3 regions of the Lysinibacillus sp. JNUCC-52 genome follow, and region 3 is predicted to be linked to each of the others. Evidence: a T-box and tRNA genes for the amino acid it is inferred to sense, from the RefSeq annotation. Region 3 holds a T-box; the other regions hold tRNA genes.
What was found. The T-box of region 3 lies ahead of trpS (tryptophan--tRNA ligase). A T-box ahead of a tRNA ligase gene usually reads a tRNA of that ligase, here a tRNA-Trp.

Region 1: it encodes a tRNA-Trp, which carries the amino acid that the T-box ahead of trpS (tryptophan--tRNA ligase) is inferred to sense. The anticodon was not compared.
Region 2: it encodes a tRNA-Trp, which carries the amino acid that the T-box ahead of trpS (tryptophan--tRNA ligase) is inferred to sense. The anticodon was not compared.

The regions. Positions count from the first base shown of each region.
Region 1 is NZ_CP065546.1:3,476,489-3,479,666, forward strand. Features, by position in the region: rRNA gene JNUCC52_RS17120 (23S ribosomal RNA) at 1-544, shown strand, start outside; rRNA gene rrf (5S ribosomal RNA) at 661-776, shown strand; tRNA gene JNUCC52_RS17130 (tRNA-Asn) at 795-871, shown strand; tRNA gene JNUCC52_RS17135 (tRNA-Ser) at 877-968, shown strand; tRNA gene JNUCC52_RS17140 (tRNA-Glu) at 992-1,066, shown strand; tRNA gene JNUCC52_RS17145 (tRNA-Val) at 1,087-1,162, shown strand; tRNA gene JNUCC52_RS17150 (tRNA-Met) at 1,188-1,262, shown strand; tRNA gene JNUCC52_RS17155 (tRNA-Asp) at 1,269-1,344, shown strand; tRNA gene JNUCC52_RS17160 (tRNA-Phe) at 1,364-1,436, shown strand; tRNA gene JNUCC52_RS17165 (tRNA-Thr) at 1,447-1,522, shown strand; tRNA gene JNUCC52_RS17170 (tRNA-Tyr) at 1,532-1,615, shown strand; tRNA gene JNUCC52_RS17175 (tRNA-Trp) at 1,629-1,702, shown strand; tRNA gene JNUCC52_RS17180 (tRNA-His) at 1,715-1,790, shown strand; tRNA gene JNUCC52_RS17185 (tRNA-His) at 1,833-1,908, shown strand; tRNA gene JNUCC52_RS17190 (tRNA-Gln) at 1,913-1,987, shown strand; tRNA gene JNUCC52_RS17195 (tRNA-Gly) at 1,993-2,067, shown strand; tRNA gene JNUCC52_RS17200 (tRNA-Cys) at 2,075-2,148, shown strand; tRNA gene JNUCC52_RS17205 (tRNA-Leu) at 2,200-2,280, shown strand; gene JNUCC52_RS17210 (hypothetical protein) at 2,440-2,625, shown strand; gene JNUCC52_RS17215 (VOC family protein) at 2,627-2,977, shown strand.
Region 2 is NZ_CP065546.1:2,530,465-2,533,642, forward strand. Features, by position in the region: tRNA gene JNUCC52_RS12475 (tRNA-Glu) at 33-104, opposite strand; tRNA gene JNUCC52_RS12480 (tRNA-Asn) at 106-182, opposite strand; tRNA gene JNUCC52_RS12485 (tRNA-Ile) at 195-268, opposite strand; tRNA gene JNUCC52_RS12490 (tRNA-Gly) at 273-346, opposite strand; tRNA gene JNUCC52_RS12495 (tRNA-Phe) at 350-425, opposite strand; tRNA gene JNUCC52_RS12500 (tRNA-Ser) at 438-530, opposite strand; tRNA gene JNUCC52_RS12505 (tRNA-Ala) at 542-617, opposite strand; tRNA gene JNUCC52_RS12510 (tRNA-Pro) at 631-707, opposite strand; tRNA gene JNUCC52_RS12515 (tRNA-Arg) at 731-807, opposite strand; tRNA gene JNUCC52_RS12520 (tRNA-Leu) at 823-911, opposite strand; tRNA gene JNUCC52_RS12525 (tRNA-Gly) at 917-991, opposite strand; tRNA gene JNUCC52_RS12530 (tRNA-Leu) at 1,045-1,129, opposite strand; tRNA gene JNUCC52_RS12535 (tRNA-Lys) at 1,138-1,210, opposite strand; tRNA gene JNUCC52_RS12540 (tRNA-Gln) at 1,232-1,306, opposite strand; tRNA gene JNUCC52_RS12545 (tRNA-His) at 1,319-1,394, opposite strand; tRNA gene JNUCC52_RS12550 (tRNA-Trp) at 1,432-1,505, opposite strand; tRNA gene JNUCC52_RS12555 (tRNA-Tyr) at 1,518-1,601, opposite strand; tRNA gene JNUCC52_RS12560 (tRNA-Thr) at 1,611-1,683, opposite strand; tRNA gene JNUCC52_RS12565 (tRNA-Asp) at 1,696-1,768, opposite strand; tRNA gene JNUCC52_RS12570 (tRNA-Met) at 1,775-1,849, opposite strand; tRNA gene JNUCC52_RS12575 (tRNA-Val) at 1,875-1,950, opposite strand; rRNA gene rrf (5S ribosomal RNA) at 1,964-2,079, opposite strand; rRNA gene JNUCC52_RS12585 (23S ribosomal RNA) at 2,149-3,178, opposite strand, start outside.
Region 3 is NZ_CP065546.1:1,982,287-1,985,464, forward strand. Features, by position in the region: gene mecA (adaptor protein MecA) at 1-114, opposite strand, end outside; gene spxA (transcriptional regulator SpxA) at 553-948, opposite strand; T-box leader at 1,441-1,672, shown strand; gene trpS (tryptophan--tRNA ligase) at 1,736-2,725, shown strand; gene JNUCC52_RS10100 (immunity protein CdiI family protein) at 2,741-3,055, shown strand; gene JNUCC52_RS10105 (YuzI family membrane protein) at 3,033-3,178, opposite strand, start outside.

The DNA of each region.
Region 1 (3,178 bases), 1.5 Mb from region 3:
CTACAAGTCGAGCAGGGTCGAAAGACGGGCTTAGTGATCCGGTGGTTCCGCATGGAAGGGCCATCGCTCAACGGATAAAAGCTACCCCGGGGATAACAGGCTTATCTCCCCCAAGAGTCCACATCGACGGGGAGGTTTGGCACCTCGATGTCGGCTCATCGCATCCTGGGGCTGTAGTCGGTCCCAAGGGTTGGGCTGTTCGCCCATTAAAGCGGTACGCGAGCTGGGTTCAGAACGTCGTGAGACAGTTCGGTCCCTATCCGTCGTGGGCGTAGGAAATTTGAGAGGAGCTGTCCTTAGTACGAGAGGACCGGGATGGACACACCGCTGGTGTACCAGTTGTCTTGCCAAAGGCATCGCTGGGTAGCTATGTGTGGACGGGATAAGTGCTGAAAGCATCTAAGCATGAAGCCCCCCTCAAGATGAGATTTCCCATTACGCAAGTAAGTAAGATCCCTCAAAGACGATGAGGTAGATAGGTTCGAGGTGGAAGTGTGGTGACACATGGAGCTGACGAATACTAATCGATCGAGGACTTAACCAAAAAAGTTTGTAACATTCAATGAACCGTTTATCCAGTTTTGAAAGAATAAAAAAGTATTTCTTAGATACTTGTAATTATAATACTATATGTTATAATAGGTAATGTCTTTCAAATAGTCTAGTGATGATGGCAAAGAGGTCACACCCGTTCCCATACCGAACACGGAAGTTAAGCTCTTTAGCGCCGATGGTAGTTGGGGGCTTCCCCCTGTGAGAGTAGGACGTCGCTAGGCTATACATAATAAAATCATTCCGAAGTAGCTCAGTTGGTAGTAGCACCTGACTGTTAATCAGGTTGTCGCAGGTTCGAGTCCTGCCTTCGGAGCCATTCTTGGAGAGTTGTCCGAGTGGCCGAAGGAGCACGATTGGAAATCGTGTAGGCGGTTAACACTGTCTCAAGGGTTCAAATCCCTTACTCTCCGCCAGCACTTACGATTCCAATTAGTAAGGCCCCTTGGTCAAGCGGTTAAGACACCGCCCTTTCACGGCGGTAACACGGGTTCGAATCCCGTAGGGGTCACCATTTATAACGAATACCCAGATGGAGGATTAGCTCAGCTGGGAGAGCATCTGCCTTACAAGCAGAGGGTCGGCGGTTCGAGCCCGTCATCCTCCACCATTTTATAAAATTAAATTAGTATTGTCGCGGGGTGGAGCAGTGGTAGCTCGTCGGGCTCATAACCCGAAGGTCACAGGTTCAAATCCTGTCTCCGCAACCAAATAAAGGTCCCGTGGTGTAGCGGTTAACATGCCTGCCTGTCACGCAGGAGATCGCCGGTTCGATCCCGGTCGGGACCGCCATTTTTCAAATAATAAATATGGGTCAGTAGCTCAGTTGGTAGAGCATTAGATTGAAGCTCTAAGTGTCGGCGGTTCGATTCCGTCCTGACCCATCGTTTTTTTGCCGGTTTAGCTCAGCAGGTAGAGCAACTGACTTGTAATCAGTAGGTCGTGGGTTCGATTCCTATAGCCGGCACCATGTTTTCCTGGAGGGGTAGCGAAGTGGCTAAACGCGGCGGACTGTAAATCCGCTCCTTAGGGTTCGGCGGTTCGAATCCGTCCCCCTCCACCAGTTTTTATTTAATAGGGGCATAGTTCAACGGTAGAATAGAGGTCTCCAAAACCTTTGGTGTGGGTTCGATTCCTACTGCCCCTGCCAATTAATTTTATGGCGGTTGTGGCGAAGTGGTTAACGCACCGGATTGTGGTTCCGGCATTCGTGGGTTCGATTCCCATCAGTCGCCCCATTAATATAAAATTAAAATTAAAATTAAAACTATAAAGCAATGGCGATTGTGGCGAAGTGGTTAACGCACCGGATTGTGGTTCCGGCATTCGTGGGTTCGATTCCCATCAGTCGCCCCATTGTTGGGGTATAGCCAAGCGGTAAGGCAACGGATTTTGATTCCGTCATGCCCTGGTTCGAATCCAGGTACCCCAGCCATTTATGCGGAAGTAGTTCAGTGGTAGAACACCACCTTGCCAAGGTGGGGGTCGCGAGTTCGAACCTCGTCTTCCGCTCCAATAATATGGCGGCATAGCCAAGTGGTAAGGCACAGGTCTGCAACACCTTTATCACCGGTTCAAATCCGGTTGCCGCCTCCATATTTTTTTCTTAATCGGATACTCCGATTTTTTTTATCTCTAAAGTATTATGCCGGTGTGGCGGAATTGGCAGACGCGCACGACTCAAAATCGTGTTCCTTTGGAGTGTCGGTTCGACCCCGACCACCGGTATCCAAAGTGAATTTAAAAGACTTCAACAACTTTGTTGAGGTCTTTTTTGTTTTTAAATAATGGCAGATTACAAGCGCAAAGTAATAGGTATTTGATATAATAAAGTTTGTATATTCAGAATTATTATATTTTTAGATGTTAGGTTTGGAGGTAATACTTATGAAAAATAAACTATTATCATTTTTACTACTCTTAGCAGCTATTTTTTTATTTCTAGATGCCTTTACAAATATATTTAGCGATTATGCAATGGTTAAAAAAATAGTTGCTATCGTGCTTATTTGTTTAGCAGGTACTTTCATCTATTTTTCTTTAATTTTTACAAGTGAAAAAAGGGGGAGATGAATTGGGTCGAGTAATAGGGTTTGAACTAAATAGTCAAGATCCTGAAAAAGCAGCGAATTTTTATTCTAAAGTTTTTGCATGGGAAATTGCGGAGCCTCGTTGGGATTACTGGGCTGTCACAACAGGTGCCAGCGAGCAAAATGGTATTGACGGTGGAATTGGTAAAGGTCCAAGCGATTATCCACATGGAGTACGTGTGCAAATTGAAGTAGATTCGATTGATGACTCTATTGCGAAAGCTATGGAGAATGGGGCTACTATTGTCCGAGAAAAAATGGAATTTAATGATTTTTTTCTTGCCTATTTAGTAGACCCTACTGGACTAGGTTTTGGTTTAATTCAAAATAAGTAAAATGAATAAGCTTTAACGCCTCTGCAAAGTTGCAGGGGGTTTTTTATTTTACAAGAGTTATGAAGTCTATTAGAAGTGTAAGCGTATTTTGAAACGGGTATGGAATGATTAGTGTTAATTGCAAGAAAACTATTAAAAATATCTTTTTAGTTAATATTTATTTTACTTGATGAATAGGATAACAAGGATGGGAGTAAATAT
Region 2 (3,178 bases), 550 kb from region 3:
TGTAGCAACAATATGCTACATGCTTTACTAGATGACCCCTACGGGATTCGAACCCGTGTTACCGCCGTGAAAGGGCGGTGTCTTAACCGCTTGACCAAGGGGCCATGGCTCCGAAGGCAGGACTCGAACCTGCGACAACCTGATTAACAGTCAGGTGCTACTACCAACTGAGCTACTTCGGAATAATTTTTTAATGGGCCTAAATGGACTCGAACCATCGACCTCACGCTTATCAGGCGTGCGCTCTAACCAGCTGAGCTATAGGCCCTCTTTGGAGCGGGTGATGAGAATCGAACTCACGACATCAGCTTGGAAGGCTGAGGTTTTACCATTAAACTACACCCGCATATGGTGGGTCAGGACGGAATCGAACCGCCGACACTTAGAGCTTCAATCTAATGCTCTACCAACTGAGCTACTGACCCGAAAAAAGAAAATGGAGGAGGTAGAGGGATTCGAACCCCCGCGCGGTGTTACCCGCCTGTCGGTTTTCAAGACCGATCCCTTCAGCCAGACTTGGGTATACCTCCGGAAATAAATATGGTGGAGCCTAGCGGGATCGAACCGCTGACCTCCTGCGTGCAAGGCAGGCGCTCTCCCAGCTGAGCTAAGGCCCCAAATTTTAAAAGATGGTCGGAATGACAGGATTCGAACCTACGACCCCTTGGTCCCAAACCAAGTGCTCTACCAAGCTGAGCTACATTCCGTTACTGTCTATCTTATCTTTTTATGGCGCGCCCGGCAGGAGTCGAACCCACAACCTTCTGATCCGTAGTCAGACGCTCTATCCAATTGAGCTACGGGCGCTTAATATTTAAAAAATGGTGCCGAGGGCCGGAATCGAACCGGCACGGTAGTCACCTACCGCAGGATTTTAAGTCCTGTGCGTCTGCCAGTTCCGCCACCCCGGCACATTTGGAGCGGAAGACGAGGTTCGAACTCGCGACCCCCACCTTGGCAAGGTGGTGTTCTACCACTGAACTACTTCCGCATGTGCATAAGATTATTTATCCTGGCAATTATGTAATTTGTAAATAAAATAAATGGTGCGGGTGAAGGGAGTCGAACCCCCACGCCTTGCGGCGCTAGATCCTAAGTCTAGTGCGTCTGCCAATTCCGCCACACCCGCAAATATGATGAGCCATGAAGGACTCGAACCTTCGACCCTCTGATTAAAAGTCAGATGCTCTACCAACTGAGCTAATGGCTCATATTATTAATAAATGAAAAATGGCTGGGGTACTAGGATTCGAACCTAGGCATGACGGAATCAAAATCCGTTGCCTTACCGCTTGGCTATACCCCAATATTAATTATATGGGGCGACTGATGGGAATCGAACCCACGAATGTCGGAACCACAATCCGATGCGTTAACCACTTCGCCACAACCGCCATATGAACTATAACAGTAGTTTAATCTAAAAAAATTTGGCAGGGGCAGTAGGAATCGAACCCACACCAAAGGTTTTGGAGACCTCTATTCTACCGTTGAACTATGCCCCTAAAATAAAAAACTGGTGGAGGGGGACGGATTCGAACCGCCGAACCCTAAGGAGCGGATTTACAGTCCGCCGCGTTTAGCCACTTCGCTACCCCTCCAAGGGCTGATGCCGGCGATAGGAGTCGAACCCACGACCTACTGATTACAAGTCAGTTGCTCTACCAACTGAGCTACACCGGCAAATAAAAAAGACGGTCCCGACCGGGATCGAACCGGCGATCTCCTGCGTGACAGGCAGGCATGTTAACCGCTACACCACGGGACCATAATTTGGTTGCGGAGACAGGATTTGAACCTGTGACCTTCGGGTTATGAGCCCGACGAGCTACCACTGCTCCACCCCGCGACAATATAATACTTTGATATTAAAATGGTGGAGGATGACGGGCTCGAACCGCCGACCCTCTGCTTGTAAGGCAGATGCTCTCCCAGCTGAGCTAATCCTCCACATAAAAAACAAGCGAAGCGACGTCCTACTCTCACAGGGGGAAGCCCCCAACTACCATCGGCGCTAAAGAGCTTAACTTCCGTGTTCGGTATGGGAACGGGTGTGACCTCTTTGCCATCATCACTTCACTTATTCAGTTGAAAGAACTTATTCTCTCAAAACTGGATAAACGTTTCATTGAATGTTTCAAACTTTTTTTGGTTAAGTCCTCGATCGATTAGTATTCGTCAGCTCCATGTGTCACCACACTTCCACCTCGAACCTATCTACCTCATCGTCTTTGAGGGATCTTACTTACTTGCGTAATGGGAAATCTCATCTTGAGGGGGGCTTCATGCTTAGATGCTTTCAGCACTTATCCCGTCCACACATAGCTACCCAGCGATGCCTTTGGCAAGACAACTGGTACACCAGCGGTGTGTCCATCCCGGTCCTCTCGTACTAAGGACAGCTCCTCTCAAATTTCCTACGCCCACGACGGATAGGGACCGAACTGTCTCACGACGTTCTGAACCCAGCTCGCGTACCGCTTTAATGGGCGAACAGCCCAACCCTTGGGACCGACTACAGCCCCAGGATGCGATGAGCCGACATCGAGGTGCCAAACCTCCCCGTCGATGTGGACTCTTGGGGGAGATAAGCCTGTTATCCCCGGGGTAGCTTTTATCCGTTGAGCGATGGCCCTTCCATGCGGAACCACCGGATCACTAAGCCCGTCTTTCGACCCTGCTCGACTTGTAGGTCTCGCAGTCAAGCTCCCTTGTGCCTTTACACTCTACGAATGATTTCCAACCATTCTGAGGGAACCTTTGGGCGCCTCCGTTACCTTTTAGGAGGCGACCGCCCCAGTCAAACTGTCCGCCTGACACTGTCTCCTGCCCCGCTAAGGGGCATGGGTTAGAATTTCAATACAACCAGGGTAGTATCCCACCGACGCCTCCTTCGAAGCTGGCGCTCCGAGATCTCTGGCTCCTACCTATCCTGTACAAGTTGTACCAAAATTCAATATCAGGCTACAGTAAAGCTCCACGGGGTCTTTCCGTCCTGTCGCGGGTAACCTGCATCTTCACAGGTACTATAATTTCACCGAGTCTCTCGTTGAGACAGTGCCCAGATCGTTACGCCTTTCGTGCGGGTCGGAACTTACCCGACAAGGAATTTCGCTACCTTAGGACCGTTATAGTTACGGCCGCCGTTTACTGGGGCTTCAATTCGCAGCTTCGCTTG
Region 3 (3,178 bases):
CTCACCCTTTGCTCGGTTGTACCAAATTTCTTCACGACTGTAGCCGCGATCCTCTATATCATTGTACGTAATAAAGAGCTTGAGTGTATTTTCATTTACACGTTCGATGTCCACTAGACCTCATCTCCCTTCACTGTCATTTGTCGAAAAACAGTATTATTCCATTAGTATGCTTTGATTCATTGTTTTTAACCTTCATACTCCCTTGTTTTTCAACCTTTGACCACACCACAGAAAAGTCATCGAGCAACTGTAATCATAAATTTTTTGTTCACAGTTGTCTCTAATTCTATTGTATGCTGTTCTTTCATAAAATGAAAAGGATATACACCATTTCAAAGAAGATATTTGAATTATTGAAATTGTAGTAAACTATTTTGATTAAATCAAGTTTAACATACTTTTAGGGAAATATATGACTTTTACCTATTAATTATTAGTTTTGTTTGAAGGTTTTTACATAAGTAAAACATAAAAAAATAGATGTCACAACATGCATGCTTCTGCATTTGTAACACCTAATACATTTAATCTATGCAATATAGGAGGATTTTAGTTCACCATGCGCTGTGCTTCTTGTAATTGATAAGCCCGAACCTTACGTGGTAAAAATCTTCGAATTTCATCTTCATTATAGCCTACTTGCAAGCGTTTCTCATCCAAAATTATTGGTCGTCGTAATAATCCTGGATATTCTTGAATTAGTTCATATAAGCGTTGTAACGGTAAGCTTTCAACATCTACATTTAATTTTTGAAATATTTTAGATCGAGTTGAAATGATTTCATCTGTTCCATCCTCCGTCATGCGTAAAATTTCTTTAATTTCACTAATGCTTAACGGTTCAGAAAAAATATTACGTTCTGTATATGGAATTTCATGCTCCTCTAACCATGCTTTCGCTTTACGACAAGACGTACAACTTGGTGATGTAAATAAAGTAACTATCATACTGACACATCCTTTCTCTTTGTTTTCGTTATCTATAGACCATTTTGTTAAATTAGAATTAATGTAATGTAAAACTACAGTTCCATTATACAGCACTCAGCTGTATTTGAATATAGTTCCAAGGAAAAAAAGAATGCATAGTAAATGACTTTGTTACAAAATATTCTGTCTTTTAATACTACCTTAAAGTGTCTAATTCCTTTGTATGTCCTACGAACTAATAATAATATTCCCATAAGCACGTCATTTTAAACATGAATATACGGAAACTAGTTGTTCTCAATTAAAAAATACAAACGAGAATAATGTCACTTAGACGTGTACAATCATGACGCAGCTTTCAAACTGCAGGTTGCTTTTTTTGACAAAACAAAAAAAGTTCAGTCTAAAGACTGAATTTGCAGACTTGCATTTAGATAAGTCTTTATACTATAATGTGGTGCAATAAGAAAAGCGCATTTGCGCTAAACATCTACATTTATAATGTAGTTAAAAACGCTGACGAAGAGTAGTACATATGCAATATACATGTATAGAGAGTCTGTGGTTGCTGGAAACAGATCATGTATGCATTTGGAATGGACTTCCGAGTTAGCTTTGTGAACGTACAAGTATATACTTGATACCTATTAGCAAAGCTCGTCTCTTCACGTTACGAAGCTAAGAGGCCTTTTTGGCAAGCAGGGTGGTACCGCGGATTCGAACATCATTCGTCCCTTCATTAGTTATTTCTAATGAGGACGCATGATGTTTTTTTATTTTCGAAACCGAGGAGGAACTTATTATGACAACAATTTTTTCAGGCGTACAGCCAACAGGTATTGTGACATTAGGAAATTATCTTGGTGCATTCAAGCAATTCCCAGCATTGCAGGAAGAAGGCAATGCTATATATTGTATCGTTGACCAACATGCTATTACGGTTGCTCAAGATCCAAAAGAGTTACGTCAAAACATTCGTAACTTAGCTGCTACTTATATCGCTACTGGTATTGACCCTCAAAAGTCTACATTATTCATTCAATCAGAAGTGCCTGCCCATGCTCAAGCTGGATGGATGCTACAATGTGTTGCTTCTATCGGTGAGCTAGAGCGTATGACACAATTCAAAGATAAATCTCATGGTAAAGAAACTGTTTCTGCAGCTCTTTTAACATATCCACCATTAATGGCTGCTGACATTTTATTATATAACACGAATATTGTTCCTGTAGGGGACGATCAAAAGCAACATATTGAGCTAACACGTGATCTTGCTGAGCGCTTTAATAAACGCTACGGTGACGTTTTAACTATCCCTGAAATTCAATTACCAAAAGCTGGAGCTCGTATTAAATCATTACAAGAGCCGACGAAAAAAATGAGCAAGTCCGACCCAAATACAAAAGCAACGATTAAACTTTTAGATACAGCAAAAGATATTGAGAAAAAAATCAAATCAGCCGTAACGGACTCAGATGGTATTGTAGCATTTGATGTTGAAAATAAACCAGGCGTTTCGAATTTACTAACGATTGAATCTGCTATTTCGGGTGTATCAATTGATGATTTAGTGAAAAAATATGAAGGTATCGGTTATGGCGGCTTTAAACAAAGTGTAGCTACAGCAGTTATCGACCACCTTACACCAATCCAAGAAAGATTTTATAACCTTGTAGAGTCTTCTGAATTAGATATCATTTTAGATGAAGGTGCAGAAAAGGCAAATGCTATTGCTAGCGCAACTTTAAAGCGTATGGAACAAGCTATGGGCTTAGGCCGCACACGTCGCTAAGAAAGGAATTAGCACATGTACTGTGAACATTGTAATAAACCAATCAAAGCGCTTTTGTTAGAAAGTGACTTTGGTGCTGATCCATTATGGTGTGGTCATTGTCGTACCAATTTAGAATTAGAACAACTTCCGTTAGAAGAGGCATTACAAGATGAGTTGACAACATGGATGTGTAAGTTTGGTGAATGGATTGATCTTGAAACAGATTCATTTATTGAAGGTATGGAATATTTAGCGAAAAATCATGATGTGCAAGGTGAAGACTTGGCCCAAAAAGTGGCAGTAGCATTAGCGATACCCGTTACATTTATACCTTATCTTTCAAATTAGCTGTTCGATCAACACCAAAATCAAGCACAACACTACAAAGTACAATACAGGCTCCAATTGCTATATAAAATTCTGTCGTATGCACAATAAATTTAAAGACAACCGACCAGGAATATCCAAGTG